2 regions of the Streptomyces sp. NPDC059696 genome follow, and region 2 is predicted to be linked to the other one. Evidence: riboswitches for the same ligand, from Rfam matches in the RefSeq annotation. Region 2 holds a riboswitch; the other holds the start of a gene.
What was found. A riboswitch is a leader RNA that binds a small molecule or an ion and turns the genes downstream of it on or off. The one in region 2 is predicted to bind glycine.
Positions count from the first base shown of each region.

Region 1 (15,569 bases), on a different contig from region 2:
ACGTCCGCGACTCCACCGGCCGCACCCCGCACATCTACTTCGAGTGGACCGAGGGCGGGCCCTTCGCCAACTTCCTGCGCTTCTTCCTCTTCGGGCAGGGCGAGGTCGCCCCGGTGACCCGCGAGGTCCTGCGCGAGGCGGAACCGGACCGGATGCGGCGGCCGAGGGTGCACGTGGGGTGAGACTCACCCGGCCCGGCCGCGGCCGACGAGGTGCGGCGCCGCCCCGGCCGCCATCGTCCGGGGCGTGTTCGTCCGCACCGTCGTACCGGCCGTCCCCGGGCCGTCGTACGCGGCCGGGCGACCCTGCCGCGTTACCCCCGACGGCCGACCCCGCGCCCGCCGTCACCTGCCGCGCCCCTATCGTGACCGGCATGCAGTCCTACACGATCGGCCAGGCAGCACGGCTGCTCGGCGTCAGCCCGGACACCGCCCGCCGCTGGGCCGACGCCGGTCGCATCACGACCCACCGCGACGAGACGGGGCGCCGGCTCATCGCCGGGCGGGACCTGGCCGCCTTCTCTGTCGAACTGGCCCGGTCCGGCGCCGCCGAGGAGGACGCCCCGTACACCTCGGCCCGCAACGCCTTCCCCGGCATCGTCACCGCGATCAAACTCGGCGACGTCGCCGCCCAGGTGGAGATCCAGGCCGGACCGCACCGGCTCGTCTCACTGCTCACCCGCGAGGCGGTGGAGGAGCTGGGCCTGGAGGTCGGCATGGAGGCGACGGCCCGCGTGAAGTCGACGAACGTCCACATCGACCGCGTCTGAGCCGGCCGGCGGAAGGCGGTCCACCCGCGCGCATACCGGCCCCACGCGCCCACCGCGGCTACCGTGCACCCATGAGCCTGAGCATCCGCAACCAGCTCCCCGGCACCGTCACCGCCCTCACCCCGGGCGAGGCCATGGCGACGGTCAGGGTCCGCCTCACCGGCGGCCAGGACCTCACCGCGGCGATCACCCGCGAGGCGGCCGAAGACCTCCGCCTCACCCCCGGCACTGCCGTGCGCGCCCTGGTCAAGTCCACGGAGGTCTCCCTCGCCACCGCACCCGTCGAGGGCCTGTCGATCCGCAACCGGCTCCCTGGCACGGTCACGGACCTCGCCGCCGGCGACGCGATGGTGTCGGTCCGCCTCACCGTCGAGGGCGGCGAACTGACCTCCGCAATCACCCGGGACGCCGCGGAGGACCTGGCCCTGTCGCCCGGAACCCCCGTCGTCGCCCTGATCAAGGCGACCGAGCTGTCACTCGCCACCGCCTGACCCGGCGGCGAACGGTGGGAGGGGCCCCGCACCGCGGAGCCCCTCCCTTCGACCGGTCGGCCGGTCAGTCCTCGTACGCGTCCAGCGGCGGGCAGGAGCACACCAGGTTCCGGTCGCCGTAGGCCTGGTCGATGCGGCGCACCGGAGGCCAGTACTTGTCCGCGGGCGACACCCCGGCGGGGAAGACGGCCTCCTCACGGCTGTAGGCGTGCTCCCACGGGCCGGCGAGCGCGCCGGCGGTGTGCGGGGCGCCGCGCAGCGGGTTGTCCTCCGCGGGCCACTCGCCGGAGCCGACCTTCTCGATCTCCGCGCGGATGGCGATCATCGCCTCGCAGAACCGGTCCAGCTCGGCCAGGTCCTCCGACTCGGTCGGCTCGATCATCAGCGTCCCGGCCACCGGGAAGGACATGGTCGGCGCGTGGAAGCCGTAGTCGATCAGCCGCTTGGCCACGTCGTCGACGCTCACGCCGGTCGCCTTGGTCAGGGGCCGCAGGTCGATGATGCACTCGTGCGCGACGAGCCCGCCGGGGCCGGTGTAGAGCACCGGGTAGTGCGGCTCCAGGCGCTTGGCGATGTAGTTGGCGCTGAGCACGGCCACCTGCGTGGCCCGCTTCAGGCCCTCGCCGCCCATGAGCCGGACGTACGCCCACGAGATGGGCAGGATGCCCGCCGAGCCCCAGGGAGCCGCGGAGATGGGGCCGACGCCCGTCTCGGGACCGGCCTCGGGCTGCAGCGGGTGGTTCGGCAGGTACGGCGCGAGGTGCTCGCGGACCGCCACCGGGCCGACGCCCGGGCCGCCGCCGCCGTGCGGGATGCAGAAGGTCTTGTGCAGGTTGAGGTGCGAGACGTCGCCGCCGAAGTGCCCCGGCTTGGCGAGCCCGACGAGCGCGTTCAGGTTGGCGCCGTCGACGTAGACCTGACCGCCCGCCTCGTGCACCTGGGCGCAGATGTCGGCGACGTGCTCCTCGAACACGCCGTGCGTGGACGGGTAGGTGATCATCAGGACGGCGAGCTGGTCGCGGTACTGCTCGATCTTCGCCCGCAGGTCCTCGACGTCGATCTCGCCGTCCTCGGCGGTCTTCACCACGACGACCTTCATGCCCGCCATCACCGCGCTGGCGGCGTTGGTGCCGTGCGCGGACGACGGGATCAGGCAGATGGTGCGCTGCTCGTCGCCGTTGGCCCGGTGGTAGCCGCGGACGGCGAGCAGACCGGCCAGCTCGCCCTGCGACCCGGCGTTCGGCTGGAGGGACACCTTGTCGTAGCCGGTGACCTCGGCGAGCCGGTCCTCCAGCTCGTGGATGAGGGTGAGGTAGCCGCCTGCCTGCTCGGCGGGCGCGAAGGGGTGCAGCTGCCCGAACTCGGGCCAGGTGACCGGCTCCATCTCCGTGGTCGCGTTGAGCTTCATGGTGCAGGAGCCCAGCGGGATCATGCCGCGGTCGAGCGCGTAGTCGCGGTCGGCCAGCTTGCGCAGGTAGCGCAGCATGGCGGTCTCGGAGCGGTGCTGGTGGAAGACGGGGTGGGTCAGGTAGTCGTCGGTGCGCAGCAGCGCACCGGGAAGGCCGTCCTCGGTGGCCGCGTCGAGCGCCTCGATCACTCCCTCCACGCCGAAGGCCGCCCACACCGCACGCAGCTGGGCGCGCGTGGTGGTCTCGTCGCAGGCGATGGAGACGTGGTCGGCGTCGACGAGACGCAGGTTGACGCCGTTGTCCCGCGCGGCGGCCACGACCTCGGCGGCCCGTCCCTCGACGCGCACGGTCACGGTGTCGAAGTAGGAGCCGTGCACGACCTCGACACCGCCGCCCGCGAGTCCGGCGGCGAGGACGGTGGCGTACCGGTGGGTGCGCCGCGCGATGCCCTTGAGGCCCTCGGGACCGTGGTAGACGGCGTACATGCCGGCCATGACGGCGAGCAGCACCTGCGCGGTGCAGATGTTGCTGGTGGCCTTCTCGCGGCGGATGTGCTGCTCACGCGTCTGCAGGGCGAGCCGGTAGGCCTTGTTGCCGTCGGCGTCCACGGACACGCCGACGAGCCGCCCGGGCAGGCTGCGCGCCATCTTGTCCTGGACCGCCATGTAACCGGCGTGCGGTCCGCCGAAGCCCATGGGCACGCCGAAGCGCTGGGTCGTGCCGACGGCGATGTCCGCGCCGAGCTCGCCGGGCGACTTCAGCAGCGTCAGCGCGAGCAGGTCGGCGGCGACGGTGACGAGCGCCCCGAGCTCGTGCGCCCGGTCGATGACCGGCTTGATGTCCCGCACGGCACCGGAGGCGCCGGGGTACTGGAGGAGCACGCCGTTGATCTCGCGCTCGGCGATCCCGTCGGGGATGCCGTCGCTGAGGTCGGCGACGACGACCTCGACACCGGTCGGCTCGGCTCGAGTCCGGATCACGGCGATGGTCTGCGGCAGCGTGTCCGCGTCGACCAGGAACAGGCCCTTCTTGTTCTTGCCCAGCCGCCGCGACAGCGCCATGGCCTCGGCGGCCGCGGTGCCCTCGTCGAGCAGGGAGGCGCCCGAGGTCGGCAGTCCGGTCAGGTCGGCGACCACGGTCTGGAAGTTGAGCAGCGCCTCGAGCCGGCCCTGCGAGATCTCCGGCTGGTACGGCGTGTAGGCCGTGTACCAGGACGGGTTCTCCATGACGTTGCGCATGATGACGGGCGGCGTGAACGTGCCGTAGTAGCCGAGGCCGATCATGGAGCCGAGGACCTGGTTGCGGTCGGCGAGGGAACGCAGCTCGGCGATCACTTCGGCTTCGCTGCGGGCGCCGGGCAGATCCAGCGCCTCGGCACTCTTGATCACGGCCGGGACGGCGGCGGCGGTCAGCTCGTCCAGCGAGCCGTAGCCCACGTGCGCGAGCATCTTGGCGCAGGCCTCGTGGTCGGGGCCGATGTGGCGCTGCTCGAAGGGGACTGCCTCTTCGAGCTCGGAGAGCGGAATGCGGTGGGCGGTCATTACGGAGGCCTCCTGGTCGACACGACCTTCGAGGGGCACCACGGCACGGGTACCCGGACGGCCTCCCCCTCTGTCATCTCAACCTGAGAGCTTCACCGGATGGCCCGAAGGCCTCCGGCTTTCACCGTCGGTGAGAGCGGAAGCCGTCGACACCCGCCCTGCTTTCCAGAGTGACCTCGTCCGTGCGGTACGTGAGCCTGAGAGATTCCGGGGAGGATTTGCTCCTTCGGCGCCTCCGATGGTGTCTGGAGGACTCTCCCGCACGGGGTCAACAGCCGATGCCAGCCTACCAGCGCGGTCGACGCACGAACCTTCGAGTGGCCGCATCCCCGCTTGTGCCGTTTTGTAGTGTCTACGTATGAGTTGCGACCATGTGGAGGGCCCGTGCGAACCGACATCGATCCGCGCAACCTGATCGGCCGCAAGGCGTTCGACCGCAACGGGACCAGGATCGGCACCATCGACGAGGTCTACCTCGACGACGCCACCGGCGAGCCGGAGTGGGCGGCCATACGGACCGGTCTGTTCAGCAGGGACGCCTTCGTCCCCCTGGAGCCCAGCGAGCTGATCGAGGGCGCCCTGCACGTCCCCTTCGAGCGGGCCCTGATCAAGGACGCCCCCGACTTCGGTGTGGGCCGCCATCTCTCGCCCGAGCAGGAACTGCAGCTCTACCACCACTACGGTCTCGACGTCGCCGCCCCGCCCCCGTTCCCGGACCACGACTTCGGCAAGCTCGCGGGCACCGACGAGACGGCCTGAGATCCCGCTTCGGCGGCCGGCCCTCCCTCCCCCGCCGACACCAGAGGCAGCGGATCCGCCGCTTCCAGATCCGGATCGTCGATCCGGAAGGTCCGTACCCGCCCGGGCTCCGAGTCGGGCGTCTCGAACCGTACGGTGACCCGCCCCAGGCCACTGCCCTGCACCCACCCGTGCCCGAACTCGGCGTGCCGCACGTCGTGCCCGGCGGGCCAGCGCCGCTCGGCGAGCGAGGGCTGCTCCTCGGCCGGCGCCGGGGGCTGCTCCTCGACCGGGCTCTCCGCGACCGCCCGCTCCCCCGCCGCCTGGGCGAACAGGTCCTCCTGCGTGTAGTCGGCGAGCCCGGTCACCCCCACCCCGAGCAGCCGCACCCCGCCGGTCGTGTCCACGGAGTCCAGCAGCCGGGCCGACGCCTCACGCACCACCGCGGGGTCGTCCGTGGGGCCGCGCAGCGTCTCGGAGCGGGTCAGTGTCGAGAAGTCGTAGCGGCGCACCTTCAGCACGATCGTCCGCCCGGACAGCCCGGCCCCTCGCAGGCGCCGCACGCACCGCTCGGCCAGTCGCTGTACCTCCAGCCCGACCCGTGTCCGGTCGTGGATGTCGACGTCGTAGGTGTCCTCGACCGACACCGACTTCGCCTCGCGCTCGGCCACCACCGGCCGGTCGTCGCGGGCCAGGGCCATGGCGTAGAGGCCGTGCCCGTGCGCCTTGCCCAGCAGCCGGACCAGCTCGTCCTCGCCCGCCTCGACGATCTCCTCGACCGTGGTGATCCCCGCCCGTCTCAGATGGTCGCCGGTCGCCGGCCCCACCCCCGGCAGGATCCGCACCGGCTTCGGCCCGAGCATGGCCCGCTCGCTCCCCGGCTCGATGACCACCAGCCCGTCGGGCTTGGCCTCCTCCGAGGCGATCTTGGCGAGCATCTTCGAGGCGGCGAGCCCCACCGACCCGGTCAGCCCCGTGGCGGCCCGGATGTCCGCGCGCAGCTTGACCCCTGCCAGCCGCGCCGACCGCTCGTCCCACGCCACGCCCCCGGCCTCCAGGTCCACGAAGGCTTCATCGAGGCTCAGCGGCTCCACCAGCGGCGACAGCGCCCGCAGCAGCTCCATCACCCGCTCGCTGATGGAGCGGTACAGGTGGAAGCGCGGCACGAGGTAGGCGGCGTTGGGCGCGAGCCGCCGGGCCTGCCCCATGGGCATCGCCGAATGCACCCCGAAGACCCGCGCCTCGTACGACGCGGTCGCCACCACGCCGCGCGGCCCGAGCCCGCCCACGACCACGGCCTTCCCACGCAGACTCGGCTTGGAGGCCTGCTCCACCGAGGCGTAGAAGGCATCCATGTCGAGATGCAGGATCGTGGGCGCGGTTCTCACATCTCCGATGCTGCCCTACGCCACTGACAACGCCCTGCTCGACCACCCACGTCGCCCACGAGAGTCTCCACAACCGGCTCTCGCGGAACCGCCCGCCCGGCGATGAGGAAACGTCACGCCTGCTCCGGCCGTGTGTGGGGGCGGCGACCGGGCGGCTCTAGACGGCCCGGTTCCGCCGGCGTGCCAGCTCGTCCGCCGGGTTGGGTCCGACCAGCGTCTCGCCGGTGTCGATCCGCTCGCCGTGCAGCTGGGACAGCGCGCTCTCGACGTCCCGCCACACCACCCCGACGGCGATCCCGAAGACGCCCTGGCCGCCCTGCAGCAGGGCGTGGACCTCGTCGGGCGAGGTGCACTCGTAGACCGTCGCGCCGTCACTCATCAACGTCATGCGCTCGAGATCGCTGAAGCCGCGCTCCCTGAGGTGCTGGACGGCGGTGCGGATGTTCTGCAGCGACACCCCGGTGTCCAGGAACCGCTTGACGATCTTCAGGACGACCACGTCCCGGAAGCTGTAGAGCCGCTGCGTCCCGGACCCGTAGGCGGGGCGCACACTCGGCTCCACGAGTCCGGTGCGGGCCCAGTAGTCCAGCTGCCGGTAGGTGATACCGGCGGCGGCACAGGCCGTCGGGCCGCGATAGCCGATCTGCTCGGACGCCATGGACGTCGCCTCTCCGCTGCTCGGCACCGCTGTCGGTCGCTGCGGAGCGTGGTCGGACGCACCACCGGGCTGAGGACGTCCTCCGCCCGGGAAAGGCCGGGAGCCGGGGGGAGGGTACGGACCGCTCGCCCTGAGACTGCGCTCGGGGCCGCCCCCAGCCGTACCGTCGCCGCTGCTTCTCACGCCGACCTCCGTCCTTGACCTGCCTTCTCGACGGTAGGCAGTCACCAGGGGTGCGTCAACGATCGCCACACTCGCCACGCCGAGTGATAATCACCCTGAGAGTGGTTTCCCGTGCCTCGTCGCGGGGAAAGGCTAGCCGAATGTGCCCGAACGGGCCGTGCGACGCTCTCATGAGCCCCCGGCACATGCGGGCATTTCACCCGCCGCACAGACGGCGGGCGACCCCGTCACGGACCTCGACGTCCGTGGGGCCGCCCGTGCTCCCGGCGGGCCGCAGCCGCCGCGCAGGAGCTCACTGGCTGCTGCTGCCGAAGTCCTCCGGGGAGATCTGGTCGAGGAACTCGCGGAACTTCTCCACCTCGTCCTCCTGCTCGTCCGGGATCGCGATGCCTGCGTCGTCGAGCACCGTGTCACTGCCGTAGATCGGCGTCCCGGTGCGCAGCGCGAGCGCTATGGCGTCGGACGGGCGGGCGCTCACCTCGACGCCACTGGCGAAGACCAGCTCCGCGTAGAAGACGCCCTCACGCAGGTCCGTGATGCGCACTTCCGTGAGCTCCTGGCCGACGGCCTCCAGCACGTCCTTGAACAGGTCGTGTGTCAGCGGCCGCGCGGGAGCCATGCCCTGCTGGGCGAAGGCGATGGCCGTCGCCTCCCCCGGTCCGATCCAGATGGGGAGGTAACGGTCGCCTCCCACTTCACGCAGCAGCACGATCGGTTGGTTGGAGGGCATTTCGACCCGGACACCTACGACATCGAGCTCGTTCACACAGCAACCCTAGGCCGTGCCCGGGACGTTTGGGTAGTCGGGCCGGGATCGGGCGCCTGATCCGGCCTCGCCGGTGCCCGGCCGGCTCAGGGGAGCCGCACCCCGAGCGCCGTCTGCACCAGTGCGGCGTGCAGCTTCAGCGTGAGCCCCGCCAGCTCCCTGGTGCGGTCCTCGGCGTGAGCCCGGGTCTGCGGGTTCCGGTGCCGCCGCAGCGGCGCCACCACCTGGTCGACGAGCCCGGCCTCGCGGTCGGCGGAGGCCTTCAGGGCCCGCAGGTGCCGCGGCTCGATGCCGAACCGCCCGAGCTCCACCACGAGCAGCGCGACGGTGACCGACCCGGCGTCGTAGGCCCCGTCCTCCATTGGGGTGAGGAGCCCGTAGGACTCCCACTCCTCGAGCTCCTGGCCCTCCACGCCGGCGGCGGCCAGCAGCTCGTCCCGCCCGATCCTGGCGGCCGTGGGCGGCCCGGACGGCTCCGGGGGGCGGGAGGCCTGGTCGCCGTCCCGCTGACGGCCCACGACCGGCAGCTGCACCGCCTCACCGCGCTCCATGGCGTCCAGGTGCTCGCGGATCACCTTCAGGGGCAGATAGTGGTCCCGCTGCATCCTCAGGACATGTCCGAGGCGCTCGACGTCATGGGCGCTGAACTTGCGATACCCCGACGGGGTCCGCTGCGGCTCGATGAGCCCTTCCGCCTCCAGGAAACGGATCTTGGAGATGGTCACTTCGGGGAACTCGCCGCGCAGCGCGTTCAGCACCGCGCCGATGCTCATCAGCCCACTGTCCGTGGCGGCGGCGCCGTGCCCGGCACCGCCGCTCGGTGTATGAAGCATGGACCTTCCCTGACGGATGGACCTCGCTGGGTCTGCCCGGGCGGAGCCGGTCAGAAGCCCCGCTGGCTGGCGTAGAAGACCAGCCGGTACTTGCCGATCTGCACCTCGTCGCCGTTGTTCAGGGCGACCTGGTCGATCCGCTCCCGGTTGACGTACGTGCCGTTCAGGCTGCCCACGTCCGCGACCGTGAACGACCCGTCCTGGGCTCGGCGGAACTCCACGTGCCGCCGGGAGACCGTCACGTCGTCCAGGAAGATGTCGCTCTGCGGATGCCGGCCGGCCGTGGTCAGGTCGCCGTCCAGCAGGAAGCGGCTGCCCGAGTTCGGCCCGCGGCGCACGACGAGAAGCGCGGAGCCCAGCGGCAGCGCGTCGACGGCGGCCTGCGCCTCGGGCGACAGGGTCGGCATCTGCGTCTGGCCCGTGGTTTCGCTGTCGTAGGCCTCAAGGCCGGAGATGGAGATCGTGGACGTCGTCTCGGACGGACGCTCCGGAGCCGCGCCCGCCCTCAGCGGCGCGCCGCAGTTGGAGCAGAACCGGCTGTTCTCCGCGTTGCGGTTACCGCACCTCGTACACACCAGGGCCGACATCGGATCCTCCTGCCGCGGCTGCCCCCCGGGGGCGTTGGACGCGTACGGGTCGGAGAACCCTCCACCCGCACCTGAGGTTGACGGCTGCCCGAAACCTATGCCGCCGGGCTGTGCAGGGTCAACCGACGGCGCGCCCTGACCACCGGAAACATCACTGCCCGGGCCGCCGACCTGGTCCCGGAACAGCGGCCGCTGGCCCTCCGCGTCAGGCTGTGCGCGATGACGAGCGGTCGCGTTGTCGCTGCCCTCTCGCGCGCTCTTGCCGAACAACTTCGCAAACAACTTCACGGGCGATTCCCCTTGACCGAAACAGACCCGCCCGTGGGGCAGGACGAACCCTGACTGAACACTCTGGCCGACCCGGACATCCTGACAACGTCCGTCTGCACCAGACAGTTTCCACCACGCACCGCCCATTCGGTGCGCCGACCCCCCGCAACCTCATGCCCTCGCCGAACGCCGCCCATGCGCCCCCGGTTCACCGCGAGGACGACCGAGCGTAGTCAGGCCGCTTCGCTGCTCGCAAGGCGTCCACGACGATGTCGGTCGACCGCTCGATCGTGACGGTGGCCTGTTCCTTCTCGAGAGTCTGCACCACGCCTCCGGGGATGTTGAGCGCCGGCTCGAGGTCCTGCGGCTTGCCGATGACCTTGAAACGATAGGGAGCGTTGATCTTGTTCCCGTCGACGCCCACGCCCTTGCCCGGATCCGTGAGATAGGTGCCCGCGACCACCCGGACGCCGTTCACCTGGATCGCCTCGGCACCCGCCGCGCGCAGCTCCTGGATCGCGTCGAGCAGCATGTCCGCCTCGACCGTCCCCTTCGTGTCCTCGATCGTCATGGTGATGCCGGGCCCCCGGGCGGCCACCGTGCCCGCCAGGACGCCGAGTTGCCTCTCCTTCTCGACCGTCTGCTTCCGGGCCTCCTCGGCCTGGTCCGAGCTGTTCTCCAGCTCGTCGCGCTGCTTCTCGAGGCCCTGCTTCTCGTCCTCAAGACGTTGAGTACGGTCATCCAGTTCATCGAGGATGCGCACAAGATCTTCCTGACGTGCGCCCCGCAGGGCACTGTCACTGTCGCTGTTCGAGGCCACCTGCACGGCCAGCCCGAATCCCAGACCGAAGAGCAGCACGGCGACGATGAGTTGGGCGCGGGTGAGGCGCGGCGGCCACACGCCCTGCACCAGCCGCTGCCGCCCGGTCAGGCGGGGCCCGGCATCCGGCTGCGCTTCCGGCGCACGCTCGGGTTCGGGCTCGCGCTCCGCCTGGGCCCCACCTGCCGCCGGCCGGGCGGGCGCCGACGTCGCCGGGGTCTCACCTGCCGCCCGCGGGGCGGCCGCCGGCTTCGCCGGGGTGTCACCTGCCGCCCGCGGGGCCGGGGGCACTTCCTGGGGCAGCGCCTTGCGCAGCCTGTTCCCGTTCTCGCCGCCGTTCTCGCGCGGGGAGTCCTGCTCCTCGGCCGCCTTGGCGTGCTTCTCGTCGTGATCGCTCATCGGCCTCACGCCCGGAACACGTGCCGGCGGATCGCCGCGGCGTTGGAGAAGATCCGGATACCGAGGACGACCACCACACCGGTGGACAGCTGGGCGCCCACGCCCAGCTTGTCGCCCAGGAACACGATCAGAGCGGCCACGACGACGTTCGACAGGAACGACACCACGAAGACCTTGTCGTCGAAGATCCCGTCGAGCATGGCCCGCAGACCGCCGAAGACGGCGTCGAGCGCCGCCACGACGGCGATCGGCAGATAAGGCTCGACCACCGCCGGAACCTCAGGCCGGACCAACAGGCCGGCCACGACTCCCACGACGAGGCCCAGTACGGCGATCACGATGTGCCCTTCTCGCTCTTCTCAGTGCTCGGCTGTGCTGTACGTACGGTCACGCTCGGTGCGGCAGGCAGCCGGAGGTCGTCCTCCACGGAGATGCCTGTCCTGATGCCGTAGCTCTCCTGCAGCGCGTTCAGATACAGCCCGTCCGCGCTGTCCTGGAACCGCGTGCTCAGCCGCTGCCCGTCCCCCACCGCCAGCACCGTGTACGGCGGCACCAGCGGTTTGTTGTCGACCAGTATGGCGTCTCCCGCCGCCCTGATCGCCGACAGCGCCGTCAGCCGCTGCCCGTTGATCGAGACGGCCTCGGCGCCCGACTCCCACAGACCGTTGACCACCCGCTGCATGTCCCGGTCACGCACCCGGCCGGTGTCGGAGAAACCGGAGGTCTCACGCGGGTCCGCGTCACCACCGGAGGCGGCTTCCTTGGCGTCGTTCACCACGAGCTTCACCCCGGGGCCGTGCACGGCGACCGCGCCCGACAGGATGCCCACGAGATCGGAAGCGCTGCCGCCACTGTGCTTGAGCGCCTCGCGCTGCCGTGCGCTCACGTCCGCGCGCAGCTCGTCGACGGAGTCCTCCAGCTTGTCCGCCGCCTCGGTCTCCCGGTCGATGCGGTCGACCAGCTCTTCCCGCTCCTTGGCGACGACGGGGGCGGCCACCCGCGCCTGCGCCGCTCCGACGGTCACGACCAGAGCCGCGAGCACCAGTCCGGCGGCGAGCCCGAGCTTCGCCCTGAGCGTCTTCGGCATGCCGCTGTCACCCGCGGCCTTCTTGCGCTCGGCGGCCTCGGCGTAGCCGTCGTCGAGACTGTGGTCCATGACGTTGGTGAGCAACGACATGGACGCATCCGGGCGCCGGGGCCGCGCGGGTGTGCTCCGAATGGGGGGTTGCTGCGGCATGCCGCACATCGTCGCACGTCGCGAGCACTACCTCCGAACGGGGCCACCGGCGTGCCGGACAGGCCCCGTTGGGGACACTTGTCCGGCACGCACGCGTGCAGCCCGTCTACCGGCCGGCGCTGTCCACGACCGCCGACCATTCGTCCAGCAGGGCCTGCGCGGAGGCGTCGTCCGGCCCCTCGGCCCACAGGTGGGTGACGGCCTCCGCCGGGTCGGGCAGCACCATCACCCAGCGACCGTCGGTCTCCACCACACGCACACCGTCCGTGGTGTCCACGAAGCGGTCTCCGGCCGCTTCGACGACCCGGCGCATCACGAGCCCCTTCACGGCCCACGGGGTCGCCAGATCCCGCTTCAGGACGTGCGCCCGCGGGATCCTCGCGTCGATCTGGCTGAGCGTGAGCTGCGTCCGCGCCACGAGCCCGATGAGCCGTACGAAGGCCGCGGTGGCGTCGTACACGCTGCTGAACTCGGGGACGATGAAGCCGCCCTTGCCGTCGCCGCCGAAGATCGTCCCTTCCTCGCCGCCCACGCGCGTGAGGTCGTCGGGCGAGGTGGTCGTCCACTCGACCTGCGTCCCGTGGTAGGCCGCGACCTGCTCGGCGATCCGGGTGGTGGTCACCGGCAGCGCGACCCGGCCACTGCGCCGCTCGGCTGCGACGAGGTCCAGCATCACGAGCAGCGCCCGGTCGTCCTCGATGATCCGCCCCTTCTCGTCGACGAGCGACAGCCGCTCACCGACGGGGTCGAACCGCACACCGAACGCCGCCCCGGAGGACGCCACGATCTCGCCGAGCCGCACCATGCCCGACCGCCGCATGTCGGCGGTCTCGGTCGGCCTGGACTCGTCCAGGCCGGGGTTGATCGTCAGCGAGTCGACCCCGAGCTTGCCGAGCAGGCTCGGCAGGACGAGGCCGGCGCTTCCGTTGGACGCGTCCACGACGACCTTCAGCCCGGAGTCCGCGATCCCGGTCGTGTCGACGTTCCGCAGCAGCGAGCCGGTGTACGAGTCGAAGACGCTGGCCGGGAAGTGCAGATCGCCGATCTCCCCGGGGAAGGCACGGCGGTACTCCTGCCGTGCGAACACGCGGTCCAGCTTCCGCTGGCTGCCCTGGGACAGGTCGGCACCCTGCCCGTCGAAGAACATGATGTCCACGGAGTCCGGCACCCCGGGAGTCGTACGGATCATGATGCCGCCCGCACTGCCCCGTGCGGTCTGCTGCCGGGCCACCGGCAGCGGCACGTTCTCCAGGTCACGTACGTCGATGGCACTGGCCTGCAGCGCCGAGATCACCGCCCGCTTCAGCGCCCGGGCACCACGCGAGTGGTCACGGGCCGTGGTGACGGTCGACCCCTTCTTGAGCGTCGTCGCGTACGCGCCGGCGAGCCGCACGGCGAGTTCCGGTGTGATCTCGACGTTCAGGATCCCGGACACACCACGGGCACCGAAGAGGTGCGCCTGGCCCCTGGACTCCCAGATGACCGAGGTGTTGACGAAGGCACCGGCCTCGATGGTCTTGAACGGATAGACCCGCACATTGCCCTGGACGATCGATTCTTCACCGATCAGGCACTCATCTCCGATGACCGCCCCGTCCTCGATCCGCGCCGCGCGCATGATGTCGGTGTTCTTGCCGACCACGCAGCCACGGAGATTGCTGTGCGGTCCCACGTACACGTTGTCGTGGACGACGGCCTTGTGCAGAAACGCGCCGCTCTTGACGACGACGTTGGAGCCCACGACGGTGTGCTCACGGATTTCAGCACCGGCCTCGACCTTGGCGTAGTCACCGATGTAGACGGGTCCGCGGAGCACGGCGTCGGAATGGACCTCCGCACCTTCGGCGACCCATACGCCCGGGGAGATCTCGAACCCGTCGATGTCGACGTCGACCTTGCCCTCCAGGACATCGGCCTGCGCCTTGACGTAGCTCTCGTGGGTGCCGACGTCCTCCCAGTAGCCCTCGGCGATGTAGCCGTAGATGGGCTTGCCTTCCTTCATCAGCTGCGGGAAAACGTCACCGGACCAGTCGACGGGCACATCGGGCTCGACGTAGTCGAAGACCTCGGGCTCCATCACGTAGATGCCGGTGTTCACCGTGTCGGAGAAGACCTGGCCCCAGGTGGGCTTCTCGAGGAAGCGCTCCACCTTGCCTTCCTCGTCGACGATGGTGATACCGAATTCCAGCGGGTTGGGCACACGCGTCAGACAGACCGTGACGAGCGCGCCCTTCTCCTTGTGGAAATTGATGAGCTCGGTGAGGTCGAAATCCGTCAGGGCGTCGCCGGAGATGACGAGGAAGGCGTCGTCCTTCAGCGCTTCCTCGGCGTTCTTGACGCTCCCGGCGGTACCGAGTGGCTTCTCCTCATTGGCATAGGTGAGCTCCATACCGAGCTCTTCGCCGTCACCGAAGTAGTTCTTGACGAGGGACGCCAGGAACTGGACAGTTACGACTGTTTCGTTGAGCCCATGCCTCTTGAGCAGCCGAAGAACGTGCTCCATGATCGGCCGGTTGGCGACCGGCAGGAGCGGCTTGGGCATGCTTGAGGTCATGGGACGAAGGCGCGTGCCTTCGCCTCCGGCCATCACGACGGCCTTCATGTCGGAAGCGTCCTCCTCGAAGAGACGGTCTAGCCGACTTCCCCCGCCAGGATTGTCCCGCACTTATCCAGTACAGGCCATCGCTCCGCTACGGCAGCAGGACCATCCGAGAGTTCAATCGGCCAGGGCGTCCGCACGGACCAGGCGGCGGACTTGTACCACGTAGAGGACTCCTGCCCACCAGTACAGGGTTGTACCCCATCCGGCGAACGCCCATCCGAAAATGGCGGCCAGTGACGAGATCCATCCGCTTCCGTCACTGAGCAGAAGCAGGGGGAAGGCGTACATCAGGTTGAACGTAGCGGCCTTGCCCAAGAAGTTCACCTGGGGCGGCGGATAGCCGTGCCGGCGGAGGATGCCCACCATCACCAGCAGGACCAGCTCCCGCGCCAAAAGGGCGGCGGTCAGCCACAGGGGCAGAATCTCGCGCCAGGTGAGGCCGACCAGGGTCGAGAGAATGTAGAGCCGGTCGGCCGCGGGGTCGAGCAGCCGACCGAGGCTACTGATCTGGTTCCAGCGGCGGGCGAGCTTGCCGTCCAGGTAGTCGCTGATGCCGCTCAGAGCGAGTACCAGAAGGGCCCAGCCGTCACTCTGGGGCCCGCCGAACTCAGGACGCAGGATCAGCCACAGGAAGACGGGTACGCCGACGAGGCGCGCCATGCTGAGGATGTTCGGGATGGTGAGCACACGGTCCGTCTGGACGCGAGTCTCCTGAACCTCCACCCGGGGGCCTCCTGTGGGAAACGTGCCAACGATGCCCCCTGACCCTACCTCAACGCAAAAAAGCTCTGGCTCTTGGGCTGTGTGCCCAAGAGCCAGAGCTCTAAAAGGAGTTCGGCGGCGTCCTACTCTCCCACAGGGTCCCCCCTGCAGTACCA
Region 1 covers NZ_JBHWFG010000016.1:163,655-179,223, forward strand. The annotation lists gene ACFV20_RS19805 (amino acid transporter) at 1-182, shown strand, start outside; gene ACFV20_RS19810 (helix-turn-helix transcriptional regulator) at 374-769, shown strand; gene ACFV20_RS19815 (molybdopterin-binding protein) at 841-1,260, shown strand; gene gcvP (aminomethyl-transferring glycine dehydrogenase) at 1,325-4,210, opposite strand; glycine riboswitch at 4,386-4,481, opposite strand; gene ACFV20_RS19825 (PRC-barrel domain-containing protein) at 4,595-4,969, shown strand; gene ACFV20_RS19830 (DNA polymerase IV) at 4,888-6,336, opposite strand; gene ACFV20_RS19835 (MerR family transcriptional regulator) at 6,494-7,177, opposite strand; gene ACFV20_RS19840 (bifunctional nuclease family protein) at 7,470-7,943, opposite strand; gene ACFV20_RS19845 (MerR family transcriptional regulator) at 8,030-8,776, opposite strand; gene ACFV20_RS19850 (FHA domain-containing protein) at 8,827-9,780, opposite strand; gene ACFV20_RS19855 (DUF881 domain-containing protein) at 9,842-10,852, opposite strand; gene ACFV20_RS19860 (small basic family protein) at 10,858-11,190, opposite strand; gene ACFV20_RS19865 (DUF881 domain-containing protein) at 11,187-12,098, opposite strand; gene ACFV20_RS19870 (sugar phosphate nucleotidyltransferase) at 12,196-14,691, opposite strand; gene ACFV20_RS19875 (CDP-alcohol phosphatidyltransferase family protein) at 14,806-15,414, opposite strand; partial or broken rRNA gene rrf (5S ribosomal RNA) at 15,524-15,569, opposite strand, start outside.
Region 1: linked by a shared signal. The riboswitch ahead of gcvP (aminomethyl-transferring glycine dehydrogenase) and the one ahead of gcvT (glycine cleavage system aminomethyltransferase GcvT) in region 2 are both predicted to bind glycine.

Region 2 (15,569 bases):
GAGAGCATGCCGAGCTTGTTGTCGTGGACGTAGCTCGGGACACCGGCGAAGTTCGAGAAGTACTTGCCGGAGGGGAACTGCTTGATCTCGACGTTGATGCCGATCTTCTTCAGCGACGCCTGGATGGCGGTCGCCGCGGCAACCTCGGCGGGGCGGTCGGAGCGCGCCGTCAGGATCGTGTTGAAGCCGTTCGGCTTGCCGCACGCCTTCAGGGCTTCCTTGGCCTTGGTCACGTCACCCTTGTGACCGTCGGTCGCGTAGGTGTCGAACTTGGTGTAGCCGTTCACCGACGGCGGCAGCAGCGTGGTCGCCACGTCGCCCTTCGGGGAACCGCCCATGGCGTCGAGCACCGACTGCTTGTCGAGGCCCCACTGCACGGCCTTGCGGCAGTCCGCGTTGTCGAACGGCTTCACGTTCACGTTGAGCGCGATGTACTGCGTGGCGCCCGCGTAGGAGCTGTCCGTCTGGTTGGCGTACTTGCCGCGCAGCACCTTCGGCTGGGTCTGCGGCTGCACACCGGTGCCGGCCGCGTCAGCCGTGATCTTGTCGGCGAGCAGGTTGTTGTCGACCGTGACCGGGTTGACCTTGAACTTGATCGTGATCTTGTCCGGCAGGGCCTTGCGGATCGGGTCCGTCTTGGCGTCCCACTGCTTGTTGCGCACGAGGGTGGCGCCGCGGCCCTCCTCGTAGGACTGGAACTGGTACGGGCCGGTCGACTGGATGGCCTGGACGTACTTCGCACCGGTGTCCTTCGCCTGCGGCACGGGGGCCGTCTGGGAGAAGGTCGCCAGGTAGTCGAAGTCGGCGAACGGCTGCTTCAGCTTGAAGACGATCGTCCGGTCGTCCGGCGTCTCGATGGACTTGATGCCCTCGGCGGACTTGTCCTTGTAGGGGCCCTTGTACTTGTCGCCGCCCTCAAGGTACGCCTTGAAGTAGGTCGGGCCGTTGGACAGCGCCTCGGGCGCGAAGTTGGAGCGCTCGATGGCGTACTTCACGTCCTTGGACGTCACCGGGGTGCCGTCCTGGAACTTCACACCCGCACGCAGCTTGTACGTCCAGGTCTTGGCGTCCGGGCTGGACTTGCCGAGCCCCTCGGCGAGGTCCGGCACGACCTCCAGGCCGGCCTTGCCCGCCGCCGGCTTGAACGTGGTGAGCGTCCGGCCGTAGAGGCGGGAGAAGTTCTGCACCCAGCCGTAGTACGTGTTGCCCGGGTCGAGGGAGTCCGGGACGTCCGAGTGCTCGTACGTGACCGTCCCTCCCTTCTTGTCGGACGCGTTGACGATCGAGTTCAGCGCGGCGTCCTTCTTGCCGTTGCCTCCCCCGTCGTTGTCGTCGCCTCCGCCGCACGCGGCAGCACCCAGCGACAGTGCCAGGACCGACGCAACGCCGGCGGTCACCCTTCTCGTCTTCACCTGAGGAAGCCCCCTCATTCGATGGATCACTTGCTGCGAGGGTCGAGGGCGTCACGCAGCCCGTCACCCAGCAGGTTGAAGGCCAGGACGGTGATGAAGATCGCCAGTCCGGGCACGAACATGTACTGCGGATCAGCCGTGTAGAGATCCACAGCGTTGCTGAGCATTCCGCCCCAGGAGGCCTGCGGCGGAGCGATACCGACGCCGAGGAAGCTCAGCGCGGCCTCGAACAGGATGTTCGTCGGAATGATCAGCGTCGCGTAGACGAGGATCGGTGCGACGAGGTTCGGGAGGAGCTCCCGGAACAGGATGTACGGGCCGCGTGCCCCGAGGCTCGTGGACGCCTCGATGAACTCCCGCTTGCGCAGGGTCATCGTCTGGGCGCGCACGATGCGGCCGATGTACGGCCAGCTGAAGAAGCCGATCACGAAGATCAGCACGCAGATGCGCAGCGGCAGGCCTTCGAGGCCGAAGAACCCGTCCTGCACGGAGGCGGAGATCGAGATCGCGAACAGCAGCAGGGGGAAGGCCAGGAACGTGTCCATCAGCCTGCTGATCACACTGTCGATCCAACCGCCGTAGTACCCGGCGATGACACCGAGCACGGTTCCGATGCACACGGACAGCAGCGTGGCGCCGCCCGCGACCAGGAGGGAGACCCAGGAGCCGTCGATGATGCGGGCGAGCATGTCACGGCCGTACTGGGGGTCCACGCCCAGCGGGTGGTCCCAACTCATACCTCCCCAGCCGCCCTTGGGGGCGAGCAGTGCGGGGTCGATGAGGTCCTGGTTGAACTTGTTGGGATCGAGGTTGAAGATCCACTGGATCGGCTTGGAGAACACCGCCAGCAGCGTGAGCAGGATGACGATGACGCCTCCCGCCATCGCCACCTTGTCCCGCTTGAAGCGCATCCAGGCGATCTGGGTGAGCGAGCGCCCTTCGATCTGGCTCTTCTTGACCCCGGAGAGCACGGCCTCGGGCTGTGCTCCGGCTTCCGCCCCGGTGGTCTCGATCGGTGCGGTCACGGTGCGATTGACCCCTCTCGGGCCGGCGGTCGCCGAGCCCCTGGTGCCGCTGTAGCGGTTTTGTTTGTCTCGTACACGAGACCGACCCGGCCCGTGTCTTGCCGGGAGTCTTCAACGCTTTGGCGATCTGTTGCCAGACTTGGCGGTGAAAGGATGCGTAAACGTGATGCTGTCTGCGGGGTTCCGTTATCCGGACAACGGGTGACCGGGGTCGGACACCCCAGGACTAGGGCATTTTAGGACAAGCCTGTATTTTTTACCCCTATCTACGCGCGAAGAGCTGAACCATCGTCGCGTTGCAGGGGTGGCGCGGAGGAGGCCGCCGGGGGCGACTTCCGGCCGGTCAGTACCGGCCCTGGGCCGGAGGGTAGCCGTAGCCGGAGGCGGGCGCCTGGACCGGGGCGGTGGCGTGGGCCTCGCGGTCGTAGAACGGGCGTGCCTTCGCGCGCAGCCACATGGCGACCGGGTCGTGCTCGTCGGACAGGGCGACGGTCGACACGGGCAGCCCGTCCGGTACGGCGCCGAGGGACTGCTGCATCATGGCGCGCACCGAGTCCACGGCCGGCGGCGAGGTGTCGTACACGTCGAGTCCGATGGCGAGATACGGCGCTCCCAGAGCGGGCTGCACCCAGGCGCGGCGCAGCGAGCGGACGGCCGGGGTGCGGTGGGCGTTCTGCGCGAGGAGGGCGTAGAACTGCGGGATCTCGATGGCCGGTTCGGACAGGCGCAGCGGTCCGGCGGGCTGGCGGTCCAGGCCCGTGGCGATCCGGCGCAGGTCGAGCCAGGGGATGCCGACCCCGCCGCCCGGGGCGTGCGGGTTGAGCCAGAGGCCGTAGTGGTCGGGGTAGAGGGCGCGGGCGACGTCGAGTCCGTCGATGACCTCGTACGAGCGGTTCCAGCCGCTGGCGGAGAGCTCCTGGGCGGAGGTCACGCAGGGCGCGTAGCCGTGGCCGTCGACGTCCATGTTCCCGTACTGGGCGTCGGGCGAACCGGCCTGACCCTGCCACAGGAGCATCCAGATCTGGCCGGTGTGCGGGGTTGCGAGCGCGCGCAGGAGTGCCTCGTAGGCGTCGTAACGCCCGGGCGTGACCTGGCGCAGCATGTGCTCGACCTGTCCGGCCGCGGCCGTGCCGCTCGCGCTCACCTTTACCGCCCCTTCATACAACGCCTCGACGGTGCCCTAGCTTAAGCCCGCAGGGGAGCCGGGGGATTATGCCGTCGGGCGGGTGCGGGTCGTGTGTGGTTGATCGCGCAGTTCCCCGCGCCCCCTGCGGCGCTGACCTACCGCTGGAAGAAGGGCCGGACCCGCTCCCGCATCCAGCTGCCCACCGGGTCCTCCGTCACGTCCAGCAGGACCAGGTTGACCGGCCAGGGTGCCGGGGCCGCGGTGACGGCGCGGGTGAGGGCGTCCAGGGGGAGGGCACGCAGGTCGCCCTCCCACTGGGAGAGTTCGACGCCGACGAACATCACCGGGTCGGCGGTCTCGATCGCGGCGAGGCAGCGGCGGGCGGTGACGACGACACCGGTCGCCTCGAACTCCGCGGAGGCGGCGGCCAGGAAGTCCACCGGGTCGTCCTGCCAGTCGGGCTCGAAGAGGCGGACCCGGCCGCCGCTCGCGGGGCCGTCCAGCGGGGTCCGGCCGGCCCGGCACAGCTCGGCCACGGCGGGCGGGGGGAGCGGGATGCCGACCACACCGCCCGGGTTGACGGCTATCCCCGCGTGCGGGGGCAGGCCGCGGGCGAACTCCACCGCGGGGGCGATGGTGTACGACATGTGCGAGCCGGCGACCTGGCGGAACTGCTCCTCGGAGCTGAACACCGGTACGTAGGCCTGGCCGTCGATCTCGATGCCGGGCAGGTCGAGGGGGCCGCTGTGCGGGCCGCCGCCGTTGGGCAGCGGGATCCAGACGAAGCTGCGGCCCAGCACCTCGACGATCCGCCCGCCGGCCGCCGGTCCGGCGCCGAGGGAGGCCGAGAGCACCTCCTCCAGCTCGTTGCCGGGCCAACCGCCGTGCGGGTGGGTCTGCGTCTGCGCCGGGAAGTCCGCGGAGAAGTCCGCCGGGATGTCCATCTGCCTACCGCCTGCCTGGAACCACTGCTGTGGCTCAAAAGGCTAACGGCTGACCACCGCGGGCGGCATGGGTGATGCCGGCTCGTGCACGCGGGCGTGGTTCAGCCCGTGAAGCCGATTCTGCGGAGGCTGTCCGCCGCGTCCCGGTCGGCCAGCACGGCCGAACCGCAGCCGGCCGGGAGGTCGCCGCGCTCCACCGCGCGCAGCAGGCGGGTGCTCGCCGCGCGGTGGCGCAGGAACGCGTAGCGCGAGACGCCGCGACCGCGGTCACGCTGACCGGCCAGGGCCTGTTCGGGTGTGACGTCGAGCAGGAGCAGGTGCAGGGTGCCGCCGCGGCGGCGGGCCTCACGGGCGAGCCAGCGGCGGACCCAGGCCTGGGTGCCGCAGTCGTGCACGACGACGCCCTCGCCCGTGCGCAGGGCGCGGCGCAGTGCGGCGTAGTGGGCGAGGCGGACGAACGGGCGGTAGAGCGCGTACGGCAGGGCGCGCGGCATGCGGCGGGCCCAGCGGTCGCGGGTGTCCTGGGAGTCGATGCGCCGGCCCGGCACGGTGCGCCGCATCAGGGTGGACTTGCCGCTGCCGGGCAGGCCCGTGACCACGACGAGATCGCGGGGGCCGAACAGCAGCGCGCGCGGACCGCGGCCGGCGCGGTCGCGCAGGTCGCGCACGACCGGTGCCGGTGCCGGCACCGGAGCACCGGCCGCCCGGGCCGGAGCGGCCGGCTGCTCGGGCAGCGCGATGCCCGTCGTCGCGTACGCGGTGGTCCTGTTCACCGTGATCGTCCTCCCCTGGGGCCAGGTACGAGGTCCATCCCCGCCGAGTGTAAAGAGAAGGTAATGCCGTAGGCCTCTCATTTACGTGCCCGTCCTGCAACAGGGCTGCTACAGGTCGCTGCGTCCGGCGCGACGGACTCGTGCACTCCCTGGGAAAGGTCCCCCTGCCGCGCCGGAAGGATGCGTGCAATGATGTGCGCGCCAACTGCATACCGGCCGTTTGAATCCGCGCGGGAGAGTTCCCAGCACCGCAAGAGCTGGGGCGCCGAAGGAGCAAGTCCCTCCCTTGAATCTCTCAGGCCCCGTTACCGCGCGGGCGAGGCACATCTGAAAAGCGGGCCATCTCCTCCGCACGCGAGGCGTGGTCCCACCCAAGGTGCAAGCCGTGTCCCGCGTGGTCATGGCGAACCTCTCAGGTTCCGATGACAGATGGGGAGGAACGACCTCGCCCTCCCCCCGCTCGGCTTCGCTCGCGCGGGAGGGACCCCATTCGCCCTGGGAGACGACCGACTGTGAGCAGTACAGGAGAACTCCGTCACACCGCGCTCGATGCCCTGCATCGCTCGCTCGGCGCGACGATGACCGACTTCGCCGGCTGGGACATGCCCCTGCGCTACGGCTCCGAGCGCGACGAGCACACCGCCGTGCGCACCAAAGCCGGGCTCTTCGACCTCTCCCACATGGGCGAGATCACCGTCACCGGCCCGCAGGCCGCCGCGCTGCTGGACTTCGCCCTGGTGGGCAACATCGGCGGCGTGAAGCCGGGCCGCGCCCGCTACACCATGATCTGCCGGGCCGACGGCGGCATCCTCGACGACCTGATCGTCTACCGCCTGGGCGAGACCGAGTACATGGTCGTCGCCAACGCCTCCAACGCCCAGGTGGTCCTGGACGCGCTGACCGAGCGCGCCGCCGGTTTCGACGCCGAGGTGCGTGACGACCGGGACGCCTACGCGCTGCTCGCCGTCCAGGGGCCGGAGTCGCCCGGGATCCTGAAGTCCCTGACCGACGCCGACCTCGACGGCCTGAAGTACTACGCCGGGCTGCCCGGCACGGTCGCGGGCGTCCCGGCCCTGATCGCCCGGACCGGCTACACCGGCGAGGACGGCTTCGAGCTGTTCGTGAAGCCCGAGCACGCCGTCGAGCTGTGGCAGGCCCTGACCAAGGCCGGCGAGGGCGTCGGCCTGGTCCCGTGCGGGCTGTCCTGCCGCGACACGCTGCGCCTGGAGGCGGGCATGCCGCTGTACGGGCACGAGCTGACGACCTCCCTCACGCCCTTCGACGCCGGGCTGGGCCGCGTGGTGAAGTTCGAGAAGGAGGGCGACTTCGTGGGGCGCGAGGCCCTGCGCGAGGCCTCCGTCCGGGCCGAGCAGAACCCGCCGCGCGTCCTGGTCGGTCTCGTCGCCGAGGGCCGCCGCGTCCCGCGCGCCGGGTACACGGTCGTCGCCGGCGGTGAGGTGATCGGCGAGGTCACCTCCGGCGCCCCCTCCCCCACCCTCGGCAAGCCGATCGCGATGGCGTACGTCGACACCGCGCACGCCGCGCCCGGCACGAGCGGCGTGGGTGTGGACATCCGGGGCAGTCACGAGCCGTACGAGGTCGTGGCGCTGCCGTTCTACAAGCGCCAGAAGTAGACACTGGCCGAGGGCCGCGGCAGCGACCCCGTGCCCGTCGTCCCAGCTCATCAGCAGTCCCCCCTTCCACAGCACTCCCGCGCGTACAGGAGAATCCAGGCCATGAGCAACCCCAACGAGCTGCGCTACAGCAAGGAGCACGAGTGGCTGTCGGCCGCCGAGGACGGCGTGTCGACGGTCGGCATCACGGAGCACGCGGCCAACGCGCTCGGCGATGTCGTGTTCGTCCAGCTTCCCGAGGTCGGTGACTCCGTGTCCGCCGGCGAGACCTGCGGCGAGCTGGAGTCGACCAAGTCGGTGTCCGACCTGTACTCCCCGGTCTCCGGAGAGATCACCGAGGTCAACGAGGACGTCGTGAACGACCCGTCGCTGGTGAACTCGGCCCCCTTCGAGGGCGGCTGGCTGTTCAAGGTGCGGGTGACGGACGAGCCGGTCGACCTGCTCTCCGCCGACGAGTACACCGCGTTCTCCGCGGGCTGAGGGAGTCGTATGTCCGCCCTGAACACACCCCTGCACGAGCTCGACCCGGCCGTCGCCGCGGCGGTCGACGCCGAGCTGCACCGCCAGCAGTCCACGCTCGAGATGATCGCCTCGGAGAACTTCGCCCCGGTCGCGGTCATGGAGGCGCAGGGCTCGGTCCTCACCAACAAGTACGCCGAGGGCTACCCGGGCCGCCGCTACTACGGCGGCTGCGAGCACGTCGACGTGGTCGAGCAGATCGCGATCGACCGCATCAAGGAGCTGTTCGGCGCCGAGCACGCCAACGTGCAGCCGCACTCCGGCGCCCAGGCCAACGCGGCCGCGATGTTCGCGCTGCTCAAGCCGGGCGACACCATCATGGGCCTGAACCTCGCCCACGGCGGTCACCTGACCCACGGCATGAAGATCAACTTCTCCGGCAAGCTCTACGACGTCGTCGCCTACCACGTGGGCGAGGACGGCCGGGTCGACATGGCCGAGGTCGAGCGGCTGGCCAAGGAGTCCAAGCCGAAGCTGATCGTCGCCGGCTGGTCGGCCTATCCGCGGCAGCTGGACTTCGCCGCGTTCCGCCGGATCGCGGACGAGGTCGGCGCGTACCTGATGGTCGACATGGCCCACTTCGCCGGGCTCGTGGCGGCGGGCCTGCACCCCAACCCGGTGCCGCACGCCCACGTGGTCACCACCACGACCCACAAGACCCTCGGCGGCCCGCGCGGCGGTGTGATCCTCTCCACGGCCGAGCTGGCCAAGAAGATCAACTCCGCCGTCTTCCCCGGTCAGCAGGGCGGCCCGCTGGAGCATGTGATCGCCGCCAAGGCGGTGGCCTTCAAGGTCGCCGCCTCGGAGGACTTCAAGGAGCGCCAGCGCCGTACGCTGGAGGGTGCCCGCATCCTGGCCGAGCGTCTGGTGAAGGACGACGTCCGGGCCGTGGGCGTGGACGTCCTGTCCGGCGGCACGGACGTGCACCTCGTCCTGGTCGACCTGCGCCACTCGGAGCTGGACGGCCAGCAGGCCGAGGACCGGCTCCACGAAGTGGGCATCACCGTCAACCGCAACGCCATCCCGAACGACCCGCGTCCGCCGATGGTGACGTCCGGTCTGCGGATCGGCACACCGGCCCTGGCGACCCGGGGCTTCGCCGCCGAGGACTTCGCGGAGGTGGCGGACGTCATCGCCGAGGCGCTGAAGCCGTCCTACGACGTGGAGGCCCTCAAGGCCCGGGTGAAGGCCCTGGCCGACAAGCACCCGCTGTACCCGGGTCTGAACAAGTAAAAGAAGAAACCTTTCGGGTGCCGCCGCCCGTCGCGAGCGGCGGCACCCGCCCCCCTCTGCACCACCCCCGTAGTCAGGAGTTCCCCCGTGGCCATCTCGGTCTTCGACCTGTTCTCGATCGGCATCGGCCCGTCCAGCTCCCACACCGTCGGCCCGATGCGGGCGGCGGGCCTGTTCGTGCGGCGGCTGCGCAACGAGGAGCTCCTGGGGTCCGTCGCCTCCGTCCGCGCGGAGCTGTACGGCTCGCTGGGCGCGACCGGCCACGGCCACGGCACGCCCAAGGCGGTGCTGCTCGGCCTGGAGGGCGACTCGCCGCGCACGGTCGACGTGGGCAGCGCCGACGAACGGGTGGAGGCGATCAGGACCGGCGGCCGGCTGAACCTGCTCGGCGAGCACGAGATCGCGTTCTCCTTCGACGACGACATGGTCCTGCACCGCCGCAAGGCCCTGCCGTACCACGCCAACGGCATGACCCTGTGGGCGTACGACGCCTCGGGCGCGGAACTGCTGACCAAGACCTACTACTCGGTCGGCGGCGGGTTCGTCGTCGACGAGGACGCGGTCGGCGCGGACCGCATCAAGCTCGACGACACCGTGCTGAAGTACCCCTTCCGCACCGGCGACGAGCTGCTGCGCCTGACCGAGGAGACGGGTCTGTCCATCTCCGCGCTGATGCTGGAGAACGAGCGGGCCTGGCGCACCGAGGAGGAGATCCGCGCGGGCCTGCTGGAGATCTGGCAGGTGATGCGGGACTGCGTGGCGCGCGGACTGTCCCAGGAGGGCATCCTGCCGGGCGGTCTCAAGGTGCGCCGCCGGGCCGCGAACACCGCGCGCAAGCTGCGCTCCGAGGGCGACCCGCTGGCGCTGTCCATGGAGTGGATCACCCTCTACGCCATGGCGGTCAACGAGGAGAACGCCGCCGGCGGCCGGGTCGTCACCGCCCCCACCAACGGCGCCGCCGGCATCATCCCGGCGGTCCTGCACTACTACGTCAACTTCGTTCCGGGCGCCGACGAGGAGGGCGTGGTCCGCTTCCTGCTCGCCGCGGGCGCGATCGGCATGCTCTTCAAGGAGAACGCCTCCATCTCCGGCGCCGAGGTCGGCTGTCAGGGCGAGGTCGGCTCCGCCTGCTCCATGGCCGCGGGCGCCCTGGCCGAGGTCCTCGGCGGCTCGCCCGAGCAGGTCGAGAACGCCGCGGAGATCGGCATGGAGCACAACCTCGGCCTGACCTGCGACCCGGTCGGCGGCCTGGTCCAGATCCCCTGCATCGAGCGCAACGGCATGGCCGCGGTCAAGGCCGTCACGGCCGCCCGCATGGCGATGCGCGGCGACGGCTCCCACAAGGTGTCCCTGGACAAGGTCATCAAGACGATGAAGGACACCGGCGCGGACATGTCGGTGAAGTACAAGGAGACGGCCCGGGGCGGGCTGGCGGTGAACATCATCGAGTGCTGAGGCCGGCGGGGCGGGCGTCTTGCCATGCGAGATGGCGATACCGGAAAACGAGATCGCTGACATCGTTGTAGGGCCCATGTTTCACGCGTGAAAGACCGAACGATGCCCGCACCAGCCCCCGGTCCCGCCCCGACAGCCGTCAACTCGCGGTCCCGTGTCCTCGTCGCCAGCCTCATCGGCACGACGATCGAGTTCTACGACTTCTACATCTACGCGACCGCCGCGGTGCTCGTCTTCCCCGCGCTGTTCTTCCCGAGCAGCGACCCGACCACCGCGCTGCTGTCGTCCTTCGCGGTGTTCGGCGCCGCGATGGTCGCCCGCCCGATCGGCGCCGTCGTCTTCGGGCACCTCGGCGACCGGCTCGGGCGGAAGAAGACGCTCGTCGCCTCCCTGCTGACCATGGGCATCGCCACGTTCCTCATCGGCGTCCTGCCGACCTACGCGCAGGTCGGCTGGCCGGCCACCGCACTGCTCGTGCTGATGCGCCTCGCCCAGGGCTTCGCGCTCGGCGGCGAGTGGAGCGGCGCCGCCCTGGTCGCCACCGAGAACGCGCCCAGCGGCAAGCGGGCCCTGTACGGCACCTTCCCCCAACTGGGCGCCCCGCTCGGCTTCATCATCGGCAACGGCCTGTTCCTGGCCATGGGCGCGCTGCTGCCCTCGGCGGCCGGCGCCGATCCCTCGCAGCCCTCGGACGCCTTCGTCAGCTGGGGCTGGCGCGTGCCGTTCCTGTTCTCGGCCGTGATGGTCGCCATCGGCCTGTGGGTGCGCTCCCGGCTCGTGGAGTCGGCGGTCTTCACCAAAACCCGCGCCTCGGGCGGGGTGCGGCGGCTGCCGCTGGCCACCGTGGTGCGCGGCCACGGCAGGCAACTGGTCCTGGGCACCTTCATCATGCTGGCGACCTATGTGCTCTTCTACCTGATGACCACGTTCTCGCTCAGCTACGGACGCACCCCGCAGGACGCCGCCGTGCCCGGACTGGGGTACGACTACACGACGTTCGTGCTCATGATGATCTTCGGTGTGCTGTTCTTCGCCGCGTTCACCCTGATCTCCGGACCGCTCGCCGACCGCTACGGCCGGCGCACGACCCTGATCTGGATCACCGCCGCGATCGTGGTCTTCGGGCTGGTCTGGGTGCCCCTGATCGAACTCGGCACCCTCGGCGTGGTGCTGTGGCTGGTGCTCGGCTTCACGCTGATGGGCATGACCTTCGGCCCCATGGGCGCGCTGCTCCCGGAACTCTTCCCGACCAGCGTGCGCTACACCGGCTCCGGCATCTCCTACAACGTCAGTTCGATCCTCGGGGCGGCGGTCGCGCCGTTCATCGCCGTGGCGCTGTGGGAGACCGGCGACGGCTCACCGTGGCTGGTCGGTGTCTACCTCTCGGCGATGGCGGTGCTGACGCTGATCGCGCTCCTGCTCGGCAAGGAGACCAGGCACCTCTCCCTCGACTCCGGGGAGACCGGCTCCGTCACCGACGCGCCCGCTTCCCCGGTCACCTCCTCCGCCTCCTGAATCCGCCCTCCGTGCACGAGCGCCGGGTGCGAGCAGCTTCGCGCCCGGCGTAGGGCCGCCGCAGCGGGGCATCACCACACCCCGGACCGGGGGACCTCCGCCCCGCACGCGACCGAAGCCGGCCTTTCCGCCCCGGCCGGTGCCGGCACGTGTCATGGTGGGGCAACTCCCCCTCCCCCACGTGCACTCCAGGGAGACCCCCATGCTGCGCGGAATCGACGTGAGCGCCTACCAGAGCTCCTCCTACGACACCGACGGCCTGTCCTTCGTCTTCGTCAAGGCGACCGAGGGCCGCTCCTACGTCAACCCCAAGCTGGCCGCCCAGACCGAGCGCGCCAGAGACGCCGGACTGGTCGTCGGCTTCTACCACTTCCTGTGGCCGGGCAACCTCACCGCCCAGGCCGAGTACTTCCTGAGCAAGGCCCCCGACCGGCCGGGCGACATCCTCGCCGTCGACTGGGAGACGACCGGCGAGGGGACGCACGCGAGCAACGCCGAGAAGGACCGTTTCATCCGGAAGCTGAAGGACCTCCGCCCGGAGAACCGAGTGATCCTCTACTGCAACCGGCACTTCTGGCTGAACGTCGACACGTCGTCCTCCGCGGGCGACGGCCTGTGGATCGCCGACTACGTCTCGGCGGGCAAGCCCCGCATCAAGGCGAAGTGGCGCTTCCACCAGTACACCGACGACCCGCTGGACAAGAACGTGGCCGCCTTCGCGAGCAGAGCGGCGCTGCGCGCGTGGGCCGGCGCGGCCTGACCTAGCCGCGGAACTCCGGCGTGCGCTCCGGGGACGCCTCCGCCAGGGCCTTCCTGACCGCCTCCACGCCGTCGCGCAGGCCGTAGACCGGGGTGCCGGGCTGCTGGCGCCAGGAGTCGTCGATGCCGCCCGCGTCGACGGTGTCGAAGCCGAGCGCGTCGATCAGTTCCCGCACCTTGCGCTTGGCCGCCTCGTCGTCGCCCGCCACCGGCAGGGCCATGCGGCCGGGGTCGCCGGCGGGGAGCGGGCGGTCGAGGATGTCCTGGGCGTAGGTGCCGTTGAAGGCCTTGACGACCGGGTGGCCGATGTGGCGTTCCGTCCAGCGGCTCTCGGTGAGGCCGTCGTCCTCGATCTCCGCGATCCTGCCGTCGCGCTGTCGCGGGTAGTAGTTGCCGGTGTCGATGACCGCGACGCCGTCCGCCGCGCCGTCGAGCAGGCCGGAGGGGAGGTCCGGGACCGCCTTCAGCGGAACCGTGACCACGACGACCTCGGCGTCCCGTGCCGCCTCCCCGGCCGTCACGGGCGTCGCGCCGGTCTCCTCGGCCAGGGCCGTGAGCGTCTCGGGCCCGCGGGAGTTGGCCACCGACACGTCGTGGCCGAGGGCGGTGAGCCGCCGGGTCAGGTTGCCGCCGATGTTGCCCGCTCCGATGATGCCGATCTTCATGTCCTCGCCTCGTCCTTCCGGAGGTGAACAGCGTCTCGTGGAGTCCCGTAGTCGGGCTCAACCGGCGGGGCGGGTGGGCTATTCCGGCTCCGGGTGCGGGCCTCGCCCTCCCGGGACACGGCGAGGGGCCCGGTCCGCGGCGTGGACCGGGCCCCTTCGCTCGGCAGGGCGAGCCGGGCGCCTACTTGTTCAGGTAGGCCCAGAACTCGTCGAAGCTCAGCTGCTTGTCGCCGTCGAGGTCACGCGTCTTGATGACGACCTCGGCGACCGACTCGGTGACGTTCCAGTCACCCGAGCGGGCCAGGGCGGTCTTGAACTCGGCAGCGGTGATGAAGCCGTCACCGTCCGTATCGATCCGCTCGAACTGCTTGCGTGCTTCCTCGATGTCCGCCACCGGTCCGCCCCTCATCTCGTGCTGTACGTCCTGCTGGCGCAGGTCTGACGCAGGTCAGATTAACCGGCCGTGCGGGCCTCCAGCGCGGCGGCCACCCAGGCGAACTCCTCGTCGTGGGTCGGCTGGGGGCCGAGGCCGTTGACCACGGCCTGCAGTGCGCGGTAGCGGGCTACCCGTGGATGGGTGGCGGCCGTGAGGCGCTCGAGGACGACCGCCCGGTCCATGTCGCCGATCAGGTCGCGGAGGACCTCGTCGGCCTCCGGTGTGCCGGGGACGATGCCGCGCCGGCGTGCCCGGGTGGCGAGGGATACGAGCCGGCTCATGAACCACAGGGACGAACCGGCCGGGACGTCCGGCCCCCGGTCGGCGGCGTTGAACTCGACCACCTGCCGCATCTGCGTGCGGAAGCCGGGGTCCTGGATCAGCTCGGCCAGCTCCACCCAGGCGTCCACCTGCTCGGGCGTGGGATCGTCGGGCAGATGGGCGGCCGCGAAGCGCAGCCTGCGGCGGATGTCGGGGTCCGCCGTGTCGATCCCCTCGAAGACCTCCGCCATGAAGTCCTCGACGATCCGCCGCCGCTCGGCCGCCGAGAGCCGTGCCAGTCTGTTCATGAGTGTCATCTCCTCCGCGCTGGAACCCCGCTTCGCCACGGTCGACAGCACCGCACGGGTCACCTTGAGCGCCCGGATCTGCGCGTCCAGCGCGATCACGTGCGCGGCCGCGACCTGCGCGAGGGTCGTCTCACCGGCCAGGACCCGGTGGACGTCCGTGAGGCCGAGGCCCAGCTCGCGCAGGGTGCGGATCAGCTCCAGCCGTGCCACGGACGCCGCGTCGTACAGCCGGTATCCCCCCGCGGACCGGCCCACCGGGGGCAGGGCGCCTCGTCGGACCAGTAGCGGATGGTGCGCACGGTGAGTCCCGTGACCCGGGCCAGTTCCCCGATGGTGAGCAGTCCGGTGCGGTCGTCGGTCATGCCCGCGAGTCTGGACCCTCCAGCGGGTGGAGACTCAAGGAGCCGCCACCGGCCGTCACCGGCCCGGGCTCAGCGGAAGACGCCCGTGTGTCCCAGGGAGTAGCGGCCGGGTTGCGGGTACACCGCGAGGCCGTGCGGGCCGCTGCCGACCGGGATGCGGGCGAGCTGGATGCCGGTGCGGGTGTCGACGGCGTACACCTCGGCGTCGTAGCGGCCGGACAGCCACAGCACCTTGCCGTCGGCGGAGACGCCGCCCATGTCGGGGCTGCCGCCGTCGGGCAGCCGCCACTTCCTGGTCAGCCTGTCCTGGGTGAAGTCGAAGACGGAGACGGTGCCCTCGCCGCGGTTGGTCACGTACATCTCGCGGGAGTCGCGGCTGACGTAGAGGCCGTGGCAGCCCTTGCCGGTGGGCAGCAGGGTGGGTTTGCCGAACCGGTCGCCGTCCAGGACCCACATGCCGTGGGCCATCATGTCGGCGACGTAGAACTTCTTTCCGTCGGGCGAGACCTTCACGTCCTGCGGCATGGCGCCCTGGAACGGCAGCCGCTGCTGCCCGACGACCTCCATCTTCTCCGTGTCGACCTTGAGCAGTTCGCCGCTGAACTCGCAGGAGACGATGAAGTACCGGCCGTCGAGGGAGAAGTCGGCGTGGTTGACGCCGTAGCAGGAGACCGGGACGGTCTTCTTCACCTCCATGGTGTGCGGGTCGCGGAAGACCAGCTGGCGGTCGAGGGAGGCCATGACGACGGCGTACCTGCCGTTGGGCGTGAAGTAGAGATTGTAGGGGTCGTGGACCTCGACCTCCTTGCCCGCCTTGCCGGTCCTCGGGTCGATCGGGGTGAGGGTGTGGCCGCGGTTGTTGTTGACCCACAGCGTCTTCAGGTCCCAGGACGGGACGACGTGCTGCGGCTGCCGGCCCACCCGGATCGTCTCGGTGACCTCGTAGGTCTTCGGGTCGATGACGGTGACGGTGTCGGAATTGGTGTTGGGGACGTAGACCCGGGACGGGAAGTCCTTGACCACCGGGGACAGCTTGTTCGGGCGGTCGGCCGCGTACACGTCCTCGGGATCCAGGACGGGCGGCATGCCGGGCAGGCCCCGCACGGGCTTCCTCTCGGGCGGGGCGGGTACGGCCGCCTCGG
Region 2 covers NZ_JBHWFG010000054.1:20,906-36,474, reverse strand. The annotation lists gene ACFV20_RS34980 (ABC transporter substrate-binding protein) at 1-1,430, opposite strand, end outside; gene ACFV20_RS34975 (ABC transporter permease) at 1,439-2,437, opposite strand; gene ACFV20_RS34970 (enhanced serine sensitivity protein SseB C-terminal domain-containing protein) at 2,781-3,581, opposite strand; gene ACFV20_RS34965 (enhanced serine sensitivity protein SseB) at 3,719-4,507, opposite strand; gene ACFV20_RS34960 (AAA family ATPase) at 4,609-5,280, opposite strand; glycine riboswitch at 5,502-5,601, shown strand; gene gcvT (glycine cleavage system aminomethyltransferase GcvT) at 5,793-6,914, shown strand; gene gcvH (glycine cleavage system protein GcvH) at 7,017-7,394, shown strand; gene glyA (serine hydroxymethyltransferase) at 7,404-8,666, shown strand; gene ACFV20_RS34940 (L-serine ammonia-lyase) at 8,754-10,121, shown strand; gene ACFV20_RS34935 (MFS transporter) at 10,224-11,636, shown strand; gene ACFV20_RS34930 (glycoside hydrolase family 25 protein) at 11,839-12,396, shown strand; gene ACFV20_RS34925 (NADPH-dependent F420 reductase) at 12,398-13,060, opposite strand; gene ACFV20_RS34920 (EF-hand domain-containing protein) at 13,242-13,454, opposite strand; gene ACFV20_RS34915 (MerR family transcriptional regulator) at 13,514-14,347, opposite strand; partial or broken gene ACFV20_RS34910 (hypothetical protein) at 14,365-14,427, opposite strand; gene ACFV20_RS34905 (YncE family protein) at 14,497-15,569, opposite strand, start outside.